DNA from 2 places in the Paenibacillus sp. FSL R5-0527 genome. Region 1 is predicted to be linked to the other one. Evidence: riboswitches for the same ligand, from Rfam matches in the RefSeq annotation. Region 1 holds a riboswitch; the other holds the start of a gene.
The links. A riboswitch is a leader RNA that binds a small molecule or an ion and turns the genes downstream of it on or off. The one in region 1 is predicted to bind cyclic di-AMP.

Region 1 (9,591 bases):
TTCTTCCGGCCGATAATTGGACAGCCCGACATAAAGCGCTTTCCCTTGACGCACGACGAGGTCGAGCGCGGACATCGTTTCCTCCAGCGGCGTATCCGGATCAGGGCGGTGGTGGTAAAAAATATCGACATATTCGAGGCCCATCCGTTTGAGACTCTGATCCAGGCTGGAGACGAGATACTTTTTGGAGCCCCATTCCCCGTAAGGTCCCGGCCACATGTAGTAGCCCGCTTTGGTGGAGATGATCATTTCGTCGCGGTAAGGGCGGAAGTCTTCCCTGAGCACCCTGCCGAACGTTTCCTCCGCCGACCCCGGCGGCGGTCCGTAGTTGTTGGCCAGGTCAAAATGCGTAATGCCGAGGTCAAACGCCCGGCGCAGCATCGCCCGCCCGTTTTCCAAAACATCGATGCCGCCGAAATTATGCCATAATCCGAGGGATATGGCGGGCAGCTTCAAGCCGCTTCTGCCGGCGCGGTTATATGTCATTTTTTCGTATCTGCCGTTGTCTGGCTGATAGGTCATGGCTTGTACCTCCTTTAATGGTCATGAGAACAATATAATCGAAGCCGTGCCGCACACCTATATCAACAAGGCTGTTTGATATGGCATAATGTCCGCTTCTCTCGATCCATTGTCCACAAAGGCGCCAGCCGTAGCTATTACAGCCCATCCTATTAAAGCCCGTCCCGGTAGGCCGAAGGGGAAACGCCGAGCGTTTTTTTGAACATTTTCGAAAACAAGAGCGCATCCTGATACCCGACCGACCGGGCCACCTCCCCGATCGTAAACCGGCCCGTTTTCAGGAGCGCGCAGGCCCGCTCCATCCGGTACTGCAGCAAATACCGCTGCGGCGGAAATCCCGTCGCCTGTTTAAAGATGGCCGATAAATATTTGCGGTCCAGCCCAACGACCGCCGCCAGCTGGCCGACGGAAATCTCCTCGCCGTAATGGCTGTGCAGAAAATCAAGGCAGCGGTGTATGTAAGCGTCCTTCGCCTGCGCTTGAACCGCCGCTTGGCCCGGCGCGGAAGCCGGAGCCAGCTCTACCATGACCGAAAAAAACTCGTTCAGCAAGGCCCGCAAACGCAAATCGCGGGTGGCCGCCTGCTCCTCGGCCTCGTTCAAAAGCTCGTACAGCTTCGGCATCAAACGGGGATCCATGGGGAACACCGGCTGCTCCGCGGTCACACGGGTTCGCGCCAGAATTTCTCCCGCCTGATCGCCGCAAAAGGCGATCCAGGAATAAACCCAGGGCCTTGCGGCGTCCGCCTGGTAAAAGACGACCCGCTCGGGATAAGCGATAAACGCCTGGCCCGCCGTCAGCGTCAGCGTCTCGCCGTCCTCCACGCGAACGATCCCCTTTCCCTCATGGACAAAGTGGATCTTATAAACGTCCCGTACGCCCGGGCCGAACGAATGCTGGGGAGCGCAGGCTTCCTTGCCCCAATAGCATAAATACAGCTCCGGTGAATCGCGGAACGGACGGTCCGGGTTGTAATGAAAAATCGCGGCCAATAACAGCACCTTCCTTGCACTTGGCAGTGGAATTGAATGCGCCCGCATCCGCTGACATTGTACCACAAAACAATGTTTCCAATTGCCGATCCCATGCAAAAAAGAGCGGGTGCGCCAAGGTCATTGATTTCCTTGGTACCCGCTCTTTTACTTTCGCTATGCTCCGCCGATTTGCTAATGAACCGCCGCCGGCTCCTGCACTTTCTGATAAAAAGCGCCGAGCGTATTCATCGTCGACATCGGAGCCGCTTCTAACGGATAATAGCCTTTTTTTACCATCCATTGCCATACGTCATAAGCGTGGTGCGAGCACATGCAGAAGGCATGCTCCAGGAAGCTGCGGATTTCGGGATGGCTCATCTCCATGGCCGCCCAAGCGTACTCCCTGCCCGCCCGTTTCAAAGTCAGCAAATAAGCGGTGGCGATTTCCCGGTCGTTGAACTGCTGAATCGAGGTTCTCGGCATGACCGGAACAGGCGACGCAGACGCCTCGGTAAAGGATTGCAAGACCGGCTGCAAATCCGGAATGGCCAATTTCCCGCTGGCCCCTTCCGCCTTGCTTAAATACTCCACCTTCATGTTGTAGTCCTGAAAATGGAGCGGAAGATGTTTTTGCAAGATCGCCTTCAGTTCAGGGTCCTGCGCTTGGTTTAAGAAACACGCCATGTTCGTAATCGAGTTAACGCAGCTTAACGTTAGTTCGTTCAAATCCTGTGCCTCGTGTGCGGCCAATTCCATGAGAACGTATCCTCCTTCGCTGTTTTGCGGTTGCTTGGTAAATCACTTTTAGAATGCGCCCCATCGTTTTCTATTATTGCCGGAAGCCGGAGTAAAATCGTCCCATACAAGGACAAATACCCATAAGGTTCCGCTGCGCATATAATGAATCAATCCTAACTATGGAGTGTGAGATCGTGAATAATGAATGGAAACAGGAGCATCTGGCCTGGCATGAAACACTGGAGCTGCATGAGCTGGTCGCCTCGCAATCCGCCAATTTGGCGGCGTTCAAAAAGAAACTGCCGATGGTGATGGACCCGGAGTTAAAAGCGCTTTATGCAGAAACGATCAAAACCTTGGAGCACAATATCCGCGAATTGCTCAAATTTTATCCGCTGGCGCCTGGTATGGCCCGCAACGTTTCGCCCGATATGACCGGTTTTGACGCGGCCAACCTGCTTGGCTTCGCTAAAGCCTCTGTACGCAATTACGCGAACGCCATTACGGAGACGGCTACTCCTCAATTAAAAGAAACGTTCCAAAAACATCTGCTTGGCGCCATCGCCCTTCATACCAAAATATTTAACTTCATGTACCAACACGGTTACTATCCGGCGTACAATTTGGAAGAACTGCTGGCCCACGACGTGCAAATGGCCAATCAAGCGCTAAACATGTAGCTTGCGAAAAAACCCCGGAATTCCGGGGTTTTTCTGGCGGTGCGTCATTTCTTTTGTTCCTTTTCTTCAGGTTCATCGTATTTATTGATATGCCCGGTAATGGCTTCGACCGCTTCATTCACATTCGTGGTGGCCGGCACGGCCTTAACCTCGTCTTCGGTCTTATCGACAAAATTTTGATGATCCGCGCGTACGGCTTCAATTTTATTGCTCACCTAAAGGTCACTCCTTTCCCGGAAGGTTGTGGTTTGAATTTACTATGCGATATTTTGCGCTTCTTTATGTATAAAGCCGCCCCAACGCAAAGCCATTTTGCCGGGACGGCTTTTTTTCTTAAAATTCCGCGCGGGCCGCCATGTATTCGGGTCTCGGCTTCTTCCCGAAATAAGGCTCCGCCAGTTTGTTTGCTACGCTGTTATAGACCATAAAAATATTGCTGCGCGGGTACGGCGTAATGTTGCTGTTGGAGCCGTGCATTAAATTGCAGTCGAACAGCAGTACGGAACCTGCCTTGCCGACCGGCGTTTCAATGCCGCAGCGCTTCGCCAGTTCGGTTAAGCTCGCCTGATCGGGCGCGATGAATTCCTTGGAGCAATCATCCGGCGCCTGGCCGACGCACGACACGAAGATTTGATGGGAACCGGGCATGACCATAAGCGGTCCGTTAAACGGATAATTGTCTTCCAGTGCGATCAAGCAGCTGAGCGCCCGCATCCGGGGCATCCCGTCCTCCACATGCCAGGTCTCAAAGTCCGAATGCCAGTAAAACTCTTTGCCGGTAAATGCCGGCTTATAATTGATCCGCGACTGATGGATGTAGCTTGGTCCCCCCAAAACATGCTCGACGATCGCGAGCAGTCTCGGATGCCGGGACAACTCCTGAAAAACCGGGTGGGTCCGATGAATCGCAAAGATCGAATGCACTTCTTCCCCGCCGGGCTGGCGGATAATTTCATCGGATGAAAGGTTCCGGGATGCTTCCCGCAAGCGCTGCGCCTTCTCCTGATAGCCCTTTAATTCCGCTCCGCCGAAAAAGTTCTCCAGGAACAGATAACCGTTTTTGGCGTAAAAATCCGACTGCTCTTTGCTGATTCCGCTTTCCGCGTTCCACTCGCCATATACGATGGGGTCCTGCCGCGGAAGCCATCTCGGCTCAGCATACACCCGGGAAGGGTAAGCATCCGTCTTTGGATCAAAAATTACGGACGTTTCCAATTGATTCATTCCTCCTCATCCCCTCATAAGAAATATTTGTCCAAACCAAAAAGGACCGCCGCTTGGAGAAGACAAAGCTTACCCAGCAGGGTCCTTAAAACGGACAAAGGCCCTTATAAAAGGGCCTAATAAAATCTCTTAATGTCGCAATATAGACCCATCCACTGCTGACGAGGTTAGCTGACGGGCTCGGGTAAGATGGTACCCTACAATCATTGCTGAATGATTCGCCCCAAAAAATTGGTTCCCCCGTTTCCCGGCTCCTTAAGCCGGAAACTAAGCGTGAGTCTATAGTAAAGGCAATTCGCGTTCATGTCAACCCATGTTCTGTAACATTTTCGATTTCGCCATATGCTCGCCGCCGTATTCGTTACTGCAGCCGGCTTTCCGCTTCAGCCAAATCGGCCTGATCCTCCTGCAAATCTTCCTTGGCGCGTTCCAGCGGTTCCGGGTTCATGCGCCCATCCGCCTGGGAAATGGCGTTCTCCGCTTTGTGAATGGCGTTGTAGGCATTTTCCACCGTTTCTTCGGTCGGATGGGACTGTGCTTGCGTTACGGCCCGGTGCGCTTTTTTGACGGACTGCTGGGCGGATGAGATCGGGTTTTGCGATTGCATGCTGGAATAAGGATTTGCCATGTTTTAGCCTCCTCCAAAAAGATGATAAGATGCAGGACCTTACTAATTTGAGGAAAAGGGCCGGACAATATGCGTTCGAACTTTTGCCAATCCCACGCTCCTGCCGCATAGGCCGCAGCGAAAAACCAACTTTAAAGCAGATAGAGCATGGATTTGACAGCGATGGAATACGGAGCCGGAAAAAGGAGGAGGAGGAGATCGGCACGAAATCACTGGCGTTGCATTAACTTTTGCTCAAGCTTTCCCGTGAAAGCTATCCGAAATCTAACGGTTGTAGCAGCGGCTATTTGCCGAAAAAAGACCTTTTCTAAATTCTAACGGTTGCCAGCGCCGTTATTTGCCTGAATCCAAGCAAAAATTACCGGTTTTCAGCGAAATAAGCCCCATGGCAACCGTTACAATTTGAAATCAACGGGATTGGAACAAATAGCGCTTGTGGCAACCGTTAGAGCATTGGTGTGCTCAGAAAATGTATCTTGCCAGACTCAAATGCAACGCTAGTGGCACGAAATGCAAAAGAGCATGCGATTTTCGTCGAAAATCCCCGAAACAGGCGGTTCAACTGCAAATATGCAGTTCATTTCTTATGATAAGCTGCCTTTTTATCCTATAGCTGCAAATGAGATGTATTTTTGCACTTCAACCGCCCAAAAGCAGAAATTTGCGGAAATTCAAATGCACTTTTGCATTTGATTCCATCGAGCCGTCCTTCTTACCATGAAACTGATTCATAAATCCGCCGGTGGTTTTCCCCAATTACATCAAGGCTTTCTTGCCCTAGCTCGGGGGGCCGTTTGTTCTAAATAGAGCTTTTCACCTCCAAGGCTGCGCGCTCCTCCCGCTCCCGCAGCTCTACTCTGCGGATTTTGCCCGTATTCGTTTTGGGCAGTTCAGCGACAAATTCGATTTTCCGCGGATATTTATACGGGGCCGTCACCGCTTTGACATGAGCCTGAAGCTGCTTGACCAGTTGCGGCGAACCCGCCGCCCCTTCTTTCAGCACAACAAAAGCTTTGACGATATGCCCGCGAATTTCGTCGGGACTCGCCACGGCGGCGCATTCCTTGACGGCAGGATGCTTCATCAGCGCTTCTTCGACTTCAAACGGCCCGATCGTATACCCGGAACTGATGATGATATCGTCGCCGCGCCCTTCGAACCAGAAATAGCCTTCTTCGTCCATTCGCGCCCGGTCCCCGGTAATAAAATACTCACCGCGCACGTTTTGTTGCTTCCGCTCCGGCTCCAGGTAATAGTTTTTAAACAAAGCCGGCATGCTAACATGAACGGCAATATCCCCGACTTGTCCCGCCGGAAGCGGAATTCCCCGCTCGTCGACCACCTCCGCCACGCCCGGGGAAACCGCTTTGCCCATCGATCCCTGCTTGAGCGGAGTATCCTTCAGATTGCCGATCAGCAGCGTGCTTTCGGTTTGCCCGTATCCGTCGCGAATGGTGATGTTCAATTCCTCTTGAAATTTCCGGATCACTTCCTCGTTTAGCGGCTCCCCGGCGGAAACGGCGCTGCGCAGGCCGGATAGGTTATAACCGCCCAGCCCGTCCGTTTTCGACATGATCCGATATTCGGTCGGCGTGCAGCACATGACCTGAATGCCGTAATTCTCCAATAGCTGCAGGTAGCGGTGCGGTTGGAACGTCCCCTGGTATACGAAACCGGTCGCCCCATTCCCCAGTACCGACAGGAACGGGGTCCAAATCCATTTTTGCCAGCCCGGCGCGGCTGTGGCCCACACTGTATCGGCGCTTCGAATGTCCAGCCAGGCCGAGGTGATCCTGAGATGCGCATAACCCCACCCATGGCTGTGCACGACGCCCTTCGGATTGCCGGTCGTTCCGGACGTATACGCCAAAATGGCCATATCGTCGCGGTGAGTCCGCACCGCCTCAAAGGTGTCCGGCTGCCCGTCCATCAATGAATCGAGCATAACCCACCCGGCTGGAGCGAGGACGGTTTCGTGGCTTCCGGCAACCGCGATGCGAAACGCCCATGACGGCAGCTCCTCATCAATGTTGTCCGCCTCCCCGGTCGCATTGTGCCAGGCGATGACCGCCCGCGCCCCGGAGTGCCGAAGCCGGTAAGCCAAGTCCTTGGCCCGCAGCATCTCGGACGAAGGGATGATCGTCAGCCCCAGCTTCAAGCAAGCCACATAAATTACGTAAGCATTAATATGCCGCGGCATCATCACCAGCACGCGGTCCCCTTTGTTTAATCCGAGCCCGGACAATCCTCCGGCAAGCCGGTTCGCCCCGGCCAGCAGGTCTCCGTACGAAATTTCCTCATAATCGCCTTGCTCGCTTAACCATTTTAAAGCCGTTTTCCCCGGGTCGTGGTTCTCCATCTCCGATGTTATATTGTAAAATTCCGGCGCCAGCCACTGCTCATAGTTCAAGTTGATCTATCCCCTTTTAAACTGAAGTTACCAGTTATTTTGATCAACTCATTATACCACATAATAGTACCAGGTTCTAAGACCGAACGTGAAAAAACCTGCAAAAATGTTTGCAGGTTTAACCGGACTAAAGCTTGCCGCCCTCCGTGATAACTTCATTGGGATCGGTATCGGGCCCCAGCTCGTCTTTGACGTATTTGTTATACAGCTGGAGCAGGAACTGCTCCTTCCCCAGATTTTCCAGCTCGGTATTGATCCAATCCCTCAGCTCCGTGTTGCCTTTTTGGACAGCCGGAGCGATCGGCGCTTCTTTTTCCAGCTTTTCTTCGATCAGATGAAACCCCGGGTTATCCTTGGCCCAGCCGATTAAGATGAAGTTGTCCTGAGCGTAGCCGTCGCCGCGCCCGTCTTTCAGCGCCTGCAAAGACTCGGTGTTTTTATCGTATTTGACCAGTTCGATATCGGGGCGGTTTTCCGTCAGAAAAATATCGGCGGTCGTTCCCTTGGTCACAATGATTTTCTTCCCTTTCAGGTCGTCCAGCGTTTGAATCCCGCTGCTGTCCGCGACGAGCACCTGGGTCGCCACTTTCATCGTCGGGTTGGTGAAGTCCACCTGCTCGGCCCGTTCGTCCGTGACCGTCATATTGGCGACGATCAGGTCCACCTTGCCGCTTTGCAAGTAAGGAATCCGGCTGGCCGGCTCGACCGTGACGAATTCGATGTTCGTTTCGTCGCCGAGCAAATCCTTGGCGAACCGTCTGGCCAAATCGTTGTCAAAACCGATGAAATTTCCTTGTTCGTCCGTAAACCCGAAAGGCGGCTTGTCGGAAAATACGCCGACGATCAGTTTGCCGCGGTCTTTAATGGCCTGAATGCCGCCGCCGGAAGCCTCCTTGGCTCCCGCCGAGCCGCCGGCCGCGCCGGAGGAATCGCCGCCGCAAGCGGTCAGCGTCCCCGCAAGCAGCAATAAAGATAATACAGATAATGCCCGTTTCCATGAGTTTTTCATAGGTTTCCACTCCCTTTTCCGGTTTTTATGGCAAAAAACTGCCCCAAAAACTGCCTGGCCCGTTCGCTTCGCGGTCCCGCAAAAAATTCATCCGGCTTTGCGGTTTCGCGGATTTCCCCCTGATCCATAAACACGATCCGGTCCGCCACGGCGCGGGCAAACCCCATTTCGTGCGTGACGATCAGCATGGTCATCCCCCGCTCCGCCAAATCCAGCATCACCTCCAGCACCTCTTTGACCATTTCGGGATCCAGCGCGGCCGTAACCTCGTCGAACAACATGACCTGCGGGTGCATGATCAGCGCGCGCACAATCGCAATCCGCTGCTGCTGTCCGCCGGAGAGCTGGCGCGGATAGGCGTCCTTTTTGTCCGCCAGGCCTACCCGTTCCAGCAGCTGCAGCGCTTCCGCGGTAGCCTCGGCTCTTGCGCGCTTTTGCACCTTCAGCGGTCCCAGCAAAATATTTTCCAGCACCGTCATATGCGGAAACAGATGATAGCTCTGAAACACCATGCCGATCTTTTGCCGGACCTGCTGCCAGCTCGCCTTACCCGCAGTAAGGTCCTCGCCCTGAAAGCGAATGCTCCCGCCCTGCACCGGTTCAAGACCGTTCAAACATCGCAGGAGGGTGCTTTTGCCGCAGCCGCTAGGTCCGAGAATAACGACGACTTCGCCGTGCGCCACTTCCAGGTCGATCCCGTTCAGAACCGGATGTTTGTCGAAAATTTTCACGACGCCCTCCAGGCTTAATAAGCTTTCGCCCATGTCCTGTCCCGCCTTTCCGTTAAGTTGAACTACTCCGCCCACTTCTTCTCCAGCCGCCGCGAATAGACGGACAGCGGATAACAAATCAGAAAATACAAGGCAAACAACGCGCCGTAAATGATGATCGCCGCCAGGCCGTATTTGTAATTCCGTTCGATGATTTGCTGCCCCGATTTGATCATTTCCGTAACTCCGACCAGCACGGTCAGCGAACTGGTCATCACGATCCGGGTGAACACGTTGATGCTCGGAGGTATCATCCGGCGCACCGCCTGCGGGATCAGCACATATATGTACAGCTGGCGGGTATTAAGCCCGATCGCTTGGCCCGCTTCAAGCTGGCCTTTAGGCAGCGACTGCAGCGCGCCGCGCGCCACCTCGCCGATTTCCGTCATGCCCCAAAGCGACAAAACCAGCACGGCCGAAGCAAAAGCGGGAATGTCGATCCCGAAAAACAACGGCAGGCCGAAAAAAAAGAAAAACAGCCAGACCAGCACCGGTACGCTGCGGAACAGCTCGAGCACCGCACGCGTTGCAATCCGCAGCCACGGACGCCGCGAAGTGCGGAGCGCTCCAAACCCGATGCCGCAGACGATGCTGATCGCTATCGTATAAAGCGAAATCAAAACCGTTTTCCATACG
Region 2 (9,591 bases), 1.9 Mb from region 1:
CCCAGCAACACAAAGATCAGCATGCGCATCATAACCGTCATATTTTCAGCGAAAGAGCTCATTTCCACATGATTGTCTTTCAGGGACAAACCGAACGTTTCGGCATTACCCCAGATCACCCCGGCGACAAACGTAGCCATAAACCCGCTGACATGCAGCAAATCGGCGATCAAGTATGAGGATAACGCGCAGACCGTCATGACGATTGTGGAATAGTCGCGAAAATAGCCGTGGCGGGCATGTCCCGCCAAATAAGTCAGTATGCCCGAGATCATCAGTCCGGCAAGAATTCCGCCGAGCGCGGTTTTGACAAACTCCCAGGACATAGCGCCAACGTCCAGCGCCCCGCCGCCGGCCACCGCGGCCAGCAGCGAAAACGTCAAAATCGAGCCGGTAGCGTCGTTAAACGCCGATTCGCTCTCCACCGTCTCGCGGACCCGCTCCTTGATTTTTACCTGCTTGAATACCGGAATGATCGAAGCCGGATCGGTGGAGGCGATGACCGCCGCGGCCAAAAAAGCAAAAATCCAGTCAACGCCGAACAAGTAATGAACACCCACGCCCACGACGATCGTCGAAATCACCACACCCGGCACGCTGAGCAGCGATAACGTAATCCATACGTTGCGAAGCCCGCTCAGCCGCAAATTCCGCCCGCCGTCAAACAAAATCAGCGCCGACCCGACCGTTAATATCAATTGATTGATCAGCGATCCGCTTTGTTCATGAATCAGCCCAAGCCCCGGGCCGAGCAGCATCCCGACGGCGATGAACACCGCCACATCCGGCAGCCTTAGCCATGCCGCCAGTTTGCCCGATACTACGCCAACGCTGATGACGAATAAAATTAAGATCAGAAAATGATGTATCGCTTCGGTTACAGCCGATTCCATACCGCCACATCCCAACCATCAAAAGTGAACCAACTCTTTTTTCTTAATAACCCGGTAATAATTACTCGTTAATGACTTCCTCGAACTCTTCGATATTTTTCTTCGATCCGATGATGACCATAATGTCCCCTTCTTGCAGCTGATCCATGGCGGTAGGCGCCACCAGGATGCTTCCGTCGCGATGAATGGCCACGATGCTGCAGCCGAAACGGGCGCGCGGGTTAATGTCGCCCAGGTTTTTCCGGTCAAGGCAAGCGGGAACGTTCATTTCCACGATGCTGTATTCCTTGGACAATTCGATGTAATCCAGCAGATTTGGAGTCACGAGCTGATGCGCCACGCGGACGCCCATATCCCGTTCCGGAAAAATAACCCGGTCCACGCCAAGCTTTTGCAGCGCGCGGCCGTGCAAGACGGAGATCGCCTTGGCAACCACGGTCTTGATCCCCAAGTCCTTGAGCAAAATCGCCGCCAAAATGCTCATCTGAATATCGCTGCCGATCGCGACGATCCCGCAGTCGAAGTTACGGACGCCCAGCGATTTCAGCACTTCCTCGTCCGTGGCGTCCGCCACGACGGCATGCGTCAGCTGGTCGCTCAATTCGTTTACCACCTCTTCGTCCCGGTCGATCCCGAGCACCTCGTACCCGAGGTCCATTAACTCCAGAGCCAGGCTGGAGCCGAACCGCCCCAATCCGATGACTACAAACTGCTGCATTTTCATGTTTAATCTCAAGTCCCCTTATCTTTATCCTATAATCATTTTGCCTTCCGGATGGCGGTACAGTTCTTTGCCCTTCTTCGGTCCAAGCGCATAAGCCAGCGTAAGCAGCCCAAGTCTTCCGGCAAACATCGTAAAGCTGATGAGGATTTTGCCGATTACCGTTAGTTTCCCGGTAAGCCCCATCGATAGGCCGACGGTGCCAAACGCGGAGGTCGTCTCGAACAGAATGCTCAGGAAGCTGGCGTCCTCGGTCGTGGACAGCACCATGGCGACGGCCACCACAAGAAATAAAGCGAGCATCGTGATGGTGACCGCTTTGAAAATACGTTCCTGGGCCATCCGGTAGCGGAACAGGACGAGGTCCGACTGCCCGCGGATCATGGAGATGACCGCGCCCACGAGAATGGTGAAGGTCGTCGTTTTGATCCCGCCGCCGGTCGAGCTGGGCGAAGCCCCGATAAACATCAGGATGATCATAAAAAATTGCGAAGCCTGCCGCAGCGCGCCGATATCGACCGTGTTGGCCCCTGCCGTCCGCGGCGTCACCGACTGGAACAGCGCGGCCCAAAATTTCCCGCCCCAGCCGAGCGGGGCTAGCGTCCGCGGATTGGTGAATTCGAATATAAATATGACCAGGGCCCCGACCACGATCAGCGCCGACGTCATCGACAGCACCACCTTGGAATGCAGCGACAGCTTGCGGCGGCGCCGGAAATCAATGATGTCCGACAGCACGATAAACCCGATGCCCCCGGACACGATGAGAAACATCGCCACGAAGTTGACGAGCGGATCGGCCACGTACAACGTCAAGCTCCGGTATTCGCCAAACAGGTCGAACCCGGCGTTGTTAAACATGGATACCGCGTGAAAAACGCCAAAGTACAGCGCCCGGCCCAGCGGCATGTCAAACGCCCAGCGAATCGCGAACAGCAGCGCCGCGCAGGATTCAATGACCAGCGAATACAGCAGCACCTTGCGGATCAGCCGGACGATGCCCTCCATCGTGTTCTGGTTCATCGCCTCCTGCAGGATCAGCCGGTCCTTCAGCGAGATTTTCCGTTTCAACACGAGCGAAAACAAGGTGGCCATAGTCATGAACCCAAGTCCGCCGACCTGAATCAGCAGCATGATTACGATTTGGCCAAACGTGGAAAAATAGGTCCCGGTATCGACGACGACCAGTCCCGTTACGCATGTCGCCGAAGTCGCCGTAAACAGCGCGTCGACGAACGGCAGCATCTCCCCGGCCGCACTGGAAATCGGCAGCATCAGCAGCAGCGATCCCAGCAAAATGATGAGCGCAAAACCCAACACCAAAATTTGCGGCGGGGAAAAGCTGATTTTTTTGAAAGACAATTCATTCACCCCATTGTTGTCGTGAAAAAAGAACAAAAGAAAAAAGCACTGGAAATCCAATGCCTTTCGGTGTTTGGTTCCTGTTGCAGGAGGCCTACGAGGTTAGCTGACGGATTCGGGCATGCACAGTTGCCCTAATCGCCCGACCAAGGCAGCCATGCCGCTGCCGCCACAATCGCGCGAAATTCACCCCAAAAAAAATCGGTTCCCCCGTTTTCGAAATCGAAATTAGGCCTTATTATTTTTCAAATGTTTTCATTCCGTTTTCGTCAAATGGATTATAAACCTTATTGGCTTCCACTACAAAGGTTCTTTTTGATTAAAAACGGTGAAAAAAGGCTGGAAACGGCAAATCGCCGATCTTCTTGCCGTCCAATCTGAGCCATGCTAGGGTATAACGGGATTATTGCATCTTTTCATCATTTTTGCCTTCAACTGGCGTTGGAAATTCCACTATGTTATCTTTACTGTGATGTACTTCGCGCAAAATCATACTTGAGAACAAAAAATTTTAAAGGAGTTTTGTAATGTTTTCACCTATGAAACCGTTCAGCCGCAGGCTGAAGACAAAAACGCTTTGGCTGATGGCCCTGATCGGGTTGGTCATTTTCTTCATCGTCCAGATTTTTCCGACAACCGCTTCCGACACGCTGCAAATGGAGCAGTCGGATGACGTCATCGCCAAATCGCAGGCCAGAACGAAAGCTATCGAATTTGCAAAGTCGGTGCTGAACTTCGAGTTGGCCGGTCATCCCGAAAAAGCGCTCGTTACCTATGAATCGCGCTCCGATCTGTACGGTTATTTAACGAAGGCGGATTTGCTCGCCCCTTTCCTGAAGACGTATGACAAGCAATTTCCGTACGACGTTTTTCGCGTCCGTTTCAACGAACCAAACGATGGGTTTAGCGCTTTGACCGTCGACGTTCACATGACCACCGGCAAAGTGGTCGGGTTCGAGGAAATCGTTTCCGCGAGCAATGCGAAAAAGCAGATGATGCTGGACTACGGTACCGAGACGCCAGACTCGCTGCGCGCCTGGGAAGGCGACTTGACGCTGGAGGAGAAGGAGCGGCTGGCCGCGCCTTATCTGGCCACGTTCGGCTTTGATCCGGCCCGCCTTGAGCGCGTGTCGGGCGAGGGCGATGTCGGTCTGCTCTATCACATCAAGGGGGATGAGCTCGGGGAGTCGCAAGCGACGATCGATATCCGCTACGAATACGGCGCCGTATCGTCATTCGAAAGCTACTTCTCCGTTCCCGAGACGCATGCCGATTACGTCGCCGGGCAGACGCGGCTGGCCAACTGGCTTACCTTTGCCGGATACGCCCTGTTCACGTTTGTGCTCGGCATCCTGGCCATCGTATACAGCGCGCTGACGCGGGCGCATACCACTTTTAAACGCGGGATTTTTCTGGCCGGCGCCTACTTCGTCTTGTCCGTCATCGGGACGGTCAACATGCTGCCTGTGTTTGAAAAGGACGGGCTCGATCCGATCGTGCTGACGGTAGGGTTCGTGATTCAAGGGCTGGTCACCCTGATTCTTGCCGCCTCGGTATATTTCTCGCTCGTCGGCGGGGACGGACTGTGGCGGAAAAACGGCATCAATCTGTGGGCGCGGTCCAGGGAGGAAGGTTACGGCCGCCATGTGCTGACCGCGGTGGCCGACGGTTATGCGTGGGCTTTAATTTTGCTCGGGGTGCAGTCGGTTGTCTTCTTCATTCTGGAAAGAACGATTCATACCTGGTCGACGACCGATGCGACACAATCGCCGTACAACATGGTCTACCCGCTCCTGTTCCCGCTGCTCGCCTGGGTGGCCGGGATCGGCGAGGAAGCCGTTTACCGGCTGTTCGGCATTCCGATGCTGAAGAAGCTGTTCCGCAGCACGTTCGTCGCCAGTCTTTTGACGACCTTGATCTGGGCTTTCGGCCATACGCTGTATCCGATCTATCCGGTCATTTCACGGCCGATCGAGTTGACCTTTATCGGACTGCTGTTCAGCTTCATTTTCCTGCGCTACGGCTTTCCGACCGTCGTTTTCTCGCACGTGATCTTTGACAGCATCCTTATGGCGCTGAGCCTGATGTTTATGGGCGGAGCGGTGAACATCGCCGCCGGTCTGGTCTACATCGCCCTGCCAGCGATCGTCGCTTACGTCATCTATCTGTTCAACCCGCCGGGCAAGGAGCGGCAGGGTCCACCGCAGGGTCCGCCGCCGCTGCATCCGCTGCAGCCGCAGCAGCCGGAGCCCCCGCAATCTCCGCAGCTGCTGCAGCAGCCTTAGGCGGCTATGAAGAGGGTAGATCCTGCAGAACGCAAAAAACCGTCGGAGCAATTTTTGCTTCGACGGTTTTTTGGTTTAAGGAGCAGAGAGGGAATGAGCGTTGTATTTGTTTCCGCAAAATAGCGGCAATTGGCACTAGCGCTGCATTTAAATCTGCGGAAAGATTCCTTTCTGGGCACACCAATATTCTAACGGTTGCCACAAGCGCTATTTGTTCCAATCCCGTTGATTTCAAATTGTAACGGTTGCCATGGATCTTATTTCGCTGAAAACCGGTAATTTTTGCTTGGATTCAGGCAAATAACGGCGCTCGCAACCGTTAGAATTTAGAAGAAAAGGTCTTTTTTCGGCAAATAGCCGCTGCTGCAACCGTTAGATTTCGGATAGCTTTTACGGGAAAGCTTGAGCAAAAGTTAATGCAACGCCGCCAGTGACTTTGGGTCCCTATTTGGAAATCAAGCTTGGAAAAGGAGCCTTTTTGCCCCCATCTTTCTAAAATAACGGCAAAAAAATCCTCTATTCCAGCCTGCGCTCCCGCTCCTAGCGATCATGGTAAGCCATGGCTCCGAAACTGGCCGTAGTTTACAATTCTTCCGGCACGTCCTCGTCCCGCAGGGCGTCGATAATTTGGCGGGCGAGCTTGTCGCCGATCGAAAGCGGCCGGAAGTCTTCGACTGAAGCCTCTTTGATTTTTTTCAGCGAGCCGAAATGCTTCAGCAGCGCCTTGCGCCGTTTCTCCCCGATGCCAGGGATCGCGTCGAGCCGCGAAACGACCATCGACTTGCCGCGCTGCTCGCGGTGGAACGTGATGGCGAAGCGGTGCACCTCATCCTGAATCCGCTGCAGCAGGTAGAACTCCTGGCTGTCGCGCGGCAGATGAATCGGCTCGGGCGGGTCGAAGGCCATCAGCTGCGCCGTTTTATGCTTGGCGTCCTTGACCAGGCCGCACACCGGGATATAGAGGCCCAGCTCGTTTTCCAATACGTCGGTCGCAGCGGAGATCTGCCCTTTGCCCCCGTCGACTACGACCACGTCGGGGAGCGGCAGATTTTCTTTCAGCACCCGTTCGTACCTGCGGCGGATCACCTCGCGCATCGTTTCGTAGTCGTCCGGTCCCTGTACGGTCCGCACCTTGTATTTGCGGTACTCCTTCTTGGCCGGCTTGCCGTCGATAAACACGACCATCGCCGATACCGGGTTCGTCCCTTGGATGTTGGAGTTGTCGAACGCCTCGATGCGCGACGCCTTCTCCAGGCCGATCGCCCGCGCGAGGTTTTCCGCCGCCTTCGAAGTCCGCTCCTCATCCCGTTCGATCAGGCGGAATTTCTCGTCGAGCGCCACGCGCGCATTTTCCAAGGCCATCGTCACCATCTGCTTCTTCAGGCCGCGCTGCGGCACCAGCGTCTTGACGCCAAGCCATTCCTGCAGCGCCGCCGCGCCGGAGGCCGAATCCAGCGCCGCCGGCTGGTCTGCGGCCCGGGTTTCCGGGCCGGCTTGAGCTTCCGAGCCGTTCTCGCCAGGCAGCGTTGGTGCCGGGCCAGCCTCGCCTTCCAGTTGCATGGCTTCCCCCGCTTGCGCCCCTGGCGTCGGCACCGGGCCGTTCTCGCCTTCCGGCGCTGGGGCCGGCACGGCCCGGACTCCCGGCACCGGTACCGGACTATCCGCGCCTTCCGTTGCCGGAGCCAGCCCCGCCAGTGCAGCCAGCGCCGGTACCGCCCCATCCGCGCCTTCCTGCTCCGCAGCTTGCCCAGCCGCGGCCTCCGGCCCCAGGCTTACCGGCGCTGGCTCCGCTCCGTCTTCGCCGCGACGCTCAGCCCCGGCCGGCTCAGCTCCGCGCTTCGGATCCCCCTCAGCCCCGGCGGCCTCAGCCTCCGCATCCTCCTTCATCTCCGGCAGCAAAATCTCCTGCGGCAAGGCCGGATTTTCACTGTAATACTGCGTGACGAACGACAGAAAATCCCCGTATGCATCGCCGTAAAACGGGAATACCGACGCATGCCGCTCGATCATTTTCCCCTGCCGCATGTACAGGATCTGCACGCACATCCAGCCTTTGTCGACGGCAAAGCCGAAGACGTCGCGGTCTTTGGCGTCTTTCATCGTGATCTTCTGCTTCTCCATCAGCGCGTTGATATTGATGATCTGGTCGCGCAGTTCCTTGGCCCGCTCGAATTGCAGCTCCTCGGCCGCCTCATGCATTTTGCGCTCCAGCTCTTTTTTGATCTCCTCGTGCCCGCCGCTCAGAAACGACGTTATTTCCTGAGTCATATCGTCGTAGGTCGATTGCGGAACCTCCTGCACGCATGGCGCCAGGCATTGCCCCATATGGTAATAAAGGCACACCTCTTTGGGCATCACGTTGCATTTGCGCAGCGGATACATGCGGTCGAGCAGCTTTTTCGTTTGCTGGGCCGCATACGCGTTCGGGTACGGACCGAAATATTTCGCTTTATCTTTAAGCACCCGCCGGGTCACCTCGAGCCGAGGATGCGGTTCATTCGTAATTTTGATATAAGGGAAGGTTTTGTCGTCCTTCAAAAGCACGTTATAACGCGGGTGATGCTGCTTAATGAGGTTGCACTCCAAAATGAGCGCCTCCATGTTGCTTCCGGTTACGATATATTCGAAATCGCGGATTTCCGAGACCAGCCGCTGAGTTTTTCCGTTATGGCTGCCGGTAAAATACGAACGGACCCGGTTTTTCAGCACTTTGGCTTTGCCGACATAGATGATTTTGCCGTCTTTGTTTTTCATCAAATAACAGCCCGGCAAATCCGGCAGCAACGCCAGCTTGTGGCGAATCGCCTCCAACGCCTTCTCCTGCTCCTGCCCCTGCGCTTCGTTGACAAATGAGTCCACGCCCTTCATCCTCCTCCCGCATAAAATATCACAAAACGCCCGCACCGCCTGAAGCGCGTACACCGCTTACACAGAAAACGCCCCCGGACAAAACCGGAGGCGTAATCCAAGGCGCGCAGCAAAAGTCCCTATCGCCTTATCCCTGTCTTATTGATGCTTGGCGATCAGGTTTTTCAGCGTGTCTTTCGAGTTCAACCCGACGATTTTGTCGACCGGTTGACCGTCTTTGAACAGGATCAGGGTAGGAATGCTCATTACGCCAAAACGGGAAGCCGTTTCCGGATTGTCATCCACGTTGAGCTTGGCGATTTTCACCGAGTCCCCCACTTCTGCCGACAGCTCCTCCAAGATCGGAGCGATCATTTTGCAGGGACCGCACCAGGGAGCCCAGAAATCAACAAGAACCGGACCTTGCCCTTCAATTTCGCTATTGAAAGACTGATCGGATACATTAACAATGGCCATGATATTCTCCTCCTTATAGGTTTGCTTGGGAGCGCGTCAAATATCTGCTGCCGCAGCCCAGCAATTGGATTGAATGTGAGAATGTTGCAGACCGCTCACCCGCAAAATGTTCCAAGATGAACATTTTCAGGAATCTTCCCTGATGAGCGACAACTGCCGAACCAATTATACCACATCCCACTAAAAAAAAGAAAGTGCTCGGCCCAGCCCTTCTTCTTTACAAAGTGAAAAGCGATTGGTTATACTAAGAATAACCTGAAACCGAATTGTCTATGACAAATGTTATTGAAGACACGATAATTTCGCGAGGAGGCCCCGTCGCTATGGATGCAAACACGCATGCGAACGACCCACGGCAGCATATTAACGAAGAACCGCGCAACGACCTGTTCGATTTGATGAACGGTTTCTTCGGCATGCTGACGTTTATGATTGTGATCTTTTTCGGGATGGTTATCATTAAATTTATTGCCGGTTAATTGAAGCGTCTACATACCTCCGGCATTGACGCTCGCTACGGCACGGCACGGCGGCAAAAAACCGGACTTCCCGAAGGAAGTCCGGTTTTTTGCCGATGTTCGGGAAGGCACCGGCCCCTCCCGGAAATAGCGGTAATTTATGTCGTTATTTCTGCGGTGCTGCCGCTCGCTTAGAAAATAGCGGAACTTTCGGTCCCTATTTTCTAATTGGGCTTGAAAAAAACGCCTTTCTCCCCCCATCCGGCAAAAATAGAGGAAAAAAATTCCGCTATTTTATGCCAAGCCCTTACCTTGGCGAAAATAGCGCCCTTTTTTACCGTTAGCTCCGCGGCCTCAGCAAACGTGGACCGCATCCCACGGCGGCGGTAAGCTAAGTGCACTTTGGCGGATGGAAGCCCCAGTCGTTTTATGGCTCGTCCGGCGCTTAGCGGCAGGCATCCGGTCCGGGGTCGACAAGGCTACCTCCATGGATGTGGCCAGGATGCGGCCAAAATTCGCCAGATGCGGCCAAGATGCGGCCGTTCACC

Region 2: linked by a shared signal. The riboswitch ahead of NYE69_RS29310 (TrkH family potassium uptake protein) and the one ahead of NYE69_RS20520 (phytanoyl-CoA dioxygenase family protein) in region 1 are both predicted to bind cyclic di-AMP.

Annotation. Positions count from the first base shown of each region.
Region 1 covers NZ_JBBOYI010000001.1:4,651,817-4,661,407, forward strand. Annotated here, with positions in the region: gene mgrA (L-glyceraldehyde 3-phosphate reductase) at 1-522, opposite strand, end outside; gene NYE69_RS20500 (AraC family transcriptional regulator) at 675-1,514, opposite strand; gene NYE69_RS20505 (spore coat protein) at 1,689-2,252, opposite strand; gene NYE69_RS20510 (spore coat protein) at 2,414-2,914, shown strand; gene NYE69_RS20515 (hypothetical protein) at 2,959-3,129, opposite strand; gene NYE69_RS20520 (phytanoyl-CoA dioxygenase family protein) at 3,248-4,138, opposite strand; cyclic di-AMP (ydaO/yuaA leader) riboswitch at 4,280-4,422, opposite strand; gene NYE69_RS20525 (hypothetical protein) at 4,500-4,766, opposite strand; gene NYE69_RS20530 (acyl-CoA synthetase) at 5,566-7,125, opposite strand; gene NYE69_RS20535 (transporter substrate-binding domain-containing protein) at 7,304-8,185, opposite strand; gene NYE69_RS20540 (amino acid ABC transporter ATP-binding protein) at 8,182-8,949, opposite strand; gene NYE69_RS20545 (amino acid ABC transporter permease) at 8,979-9,591, opposite strand, start outside.
Region 2 covers NZ_JBBOYI010000001.1:6,521,642-6,531,232, forward strand. Annotated here, with positions in the region: gene NYE69_RS29300 (cation:proton antiporter) at 1-893, opposite strand, end outside; gene NYE69_RS29305 (potassium channel family protein) at 955-1,617, opposite strand; gene NYE69_RS29310 (TrkH family potassium uptake protein) at 1,642-2,985, opposite strand; cyclic di-AMP (ydaO/yuaA leader) riboswitch at 3,052-3,221, opposite strand; gene NYE69_RS29315 (CPBP family intramembrane glutamic endopeptidase) at 3,504-5,261, shown strand; gene uvrC (excinuclease ABC subunit UvrC) at 5,844-8,120, opposite strand; gene trxA (thioredoxin) at 8,268-8,585, opposite strand; gene NYE69_RS29330 (YqzM family protein) at 8,909-9,064, shown strand; gene NYE69_RS29335 (hypothetical protein) at 9,154-9,387, shown strand.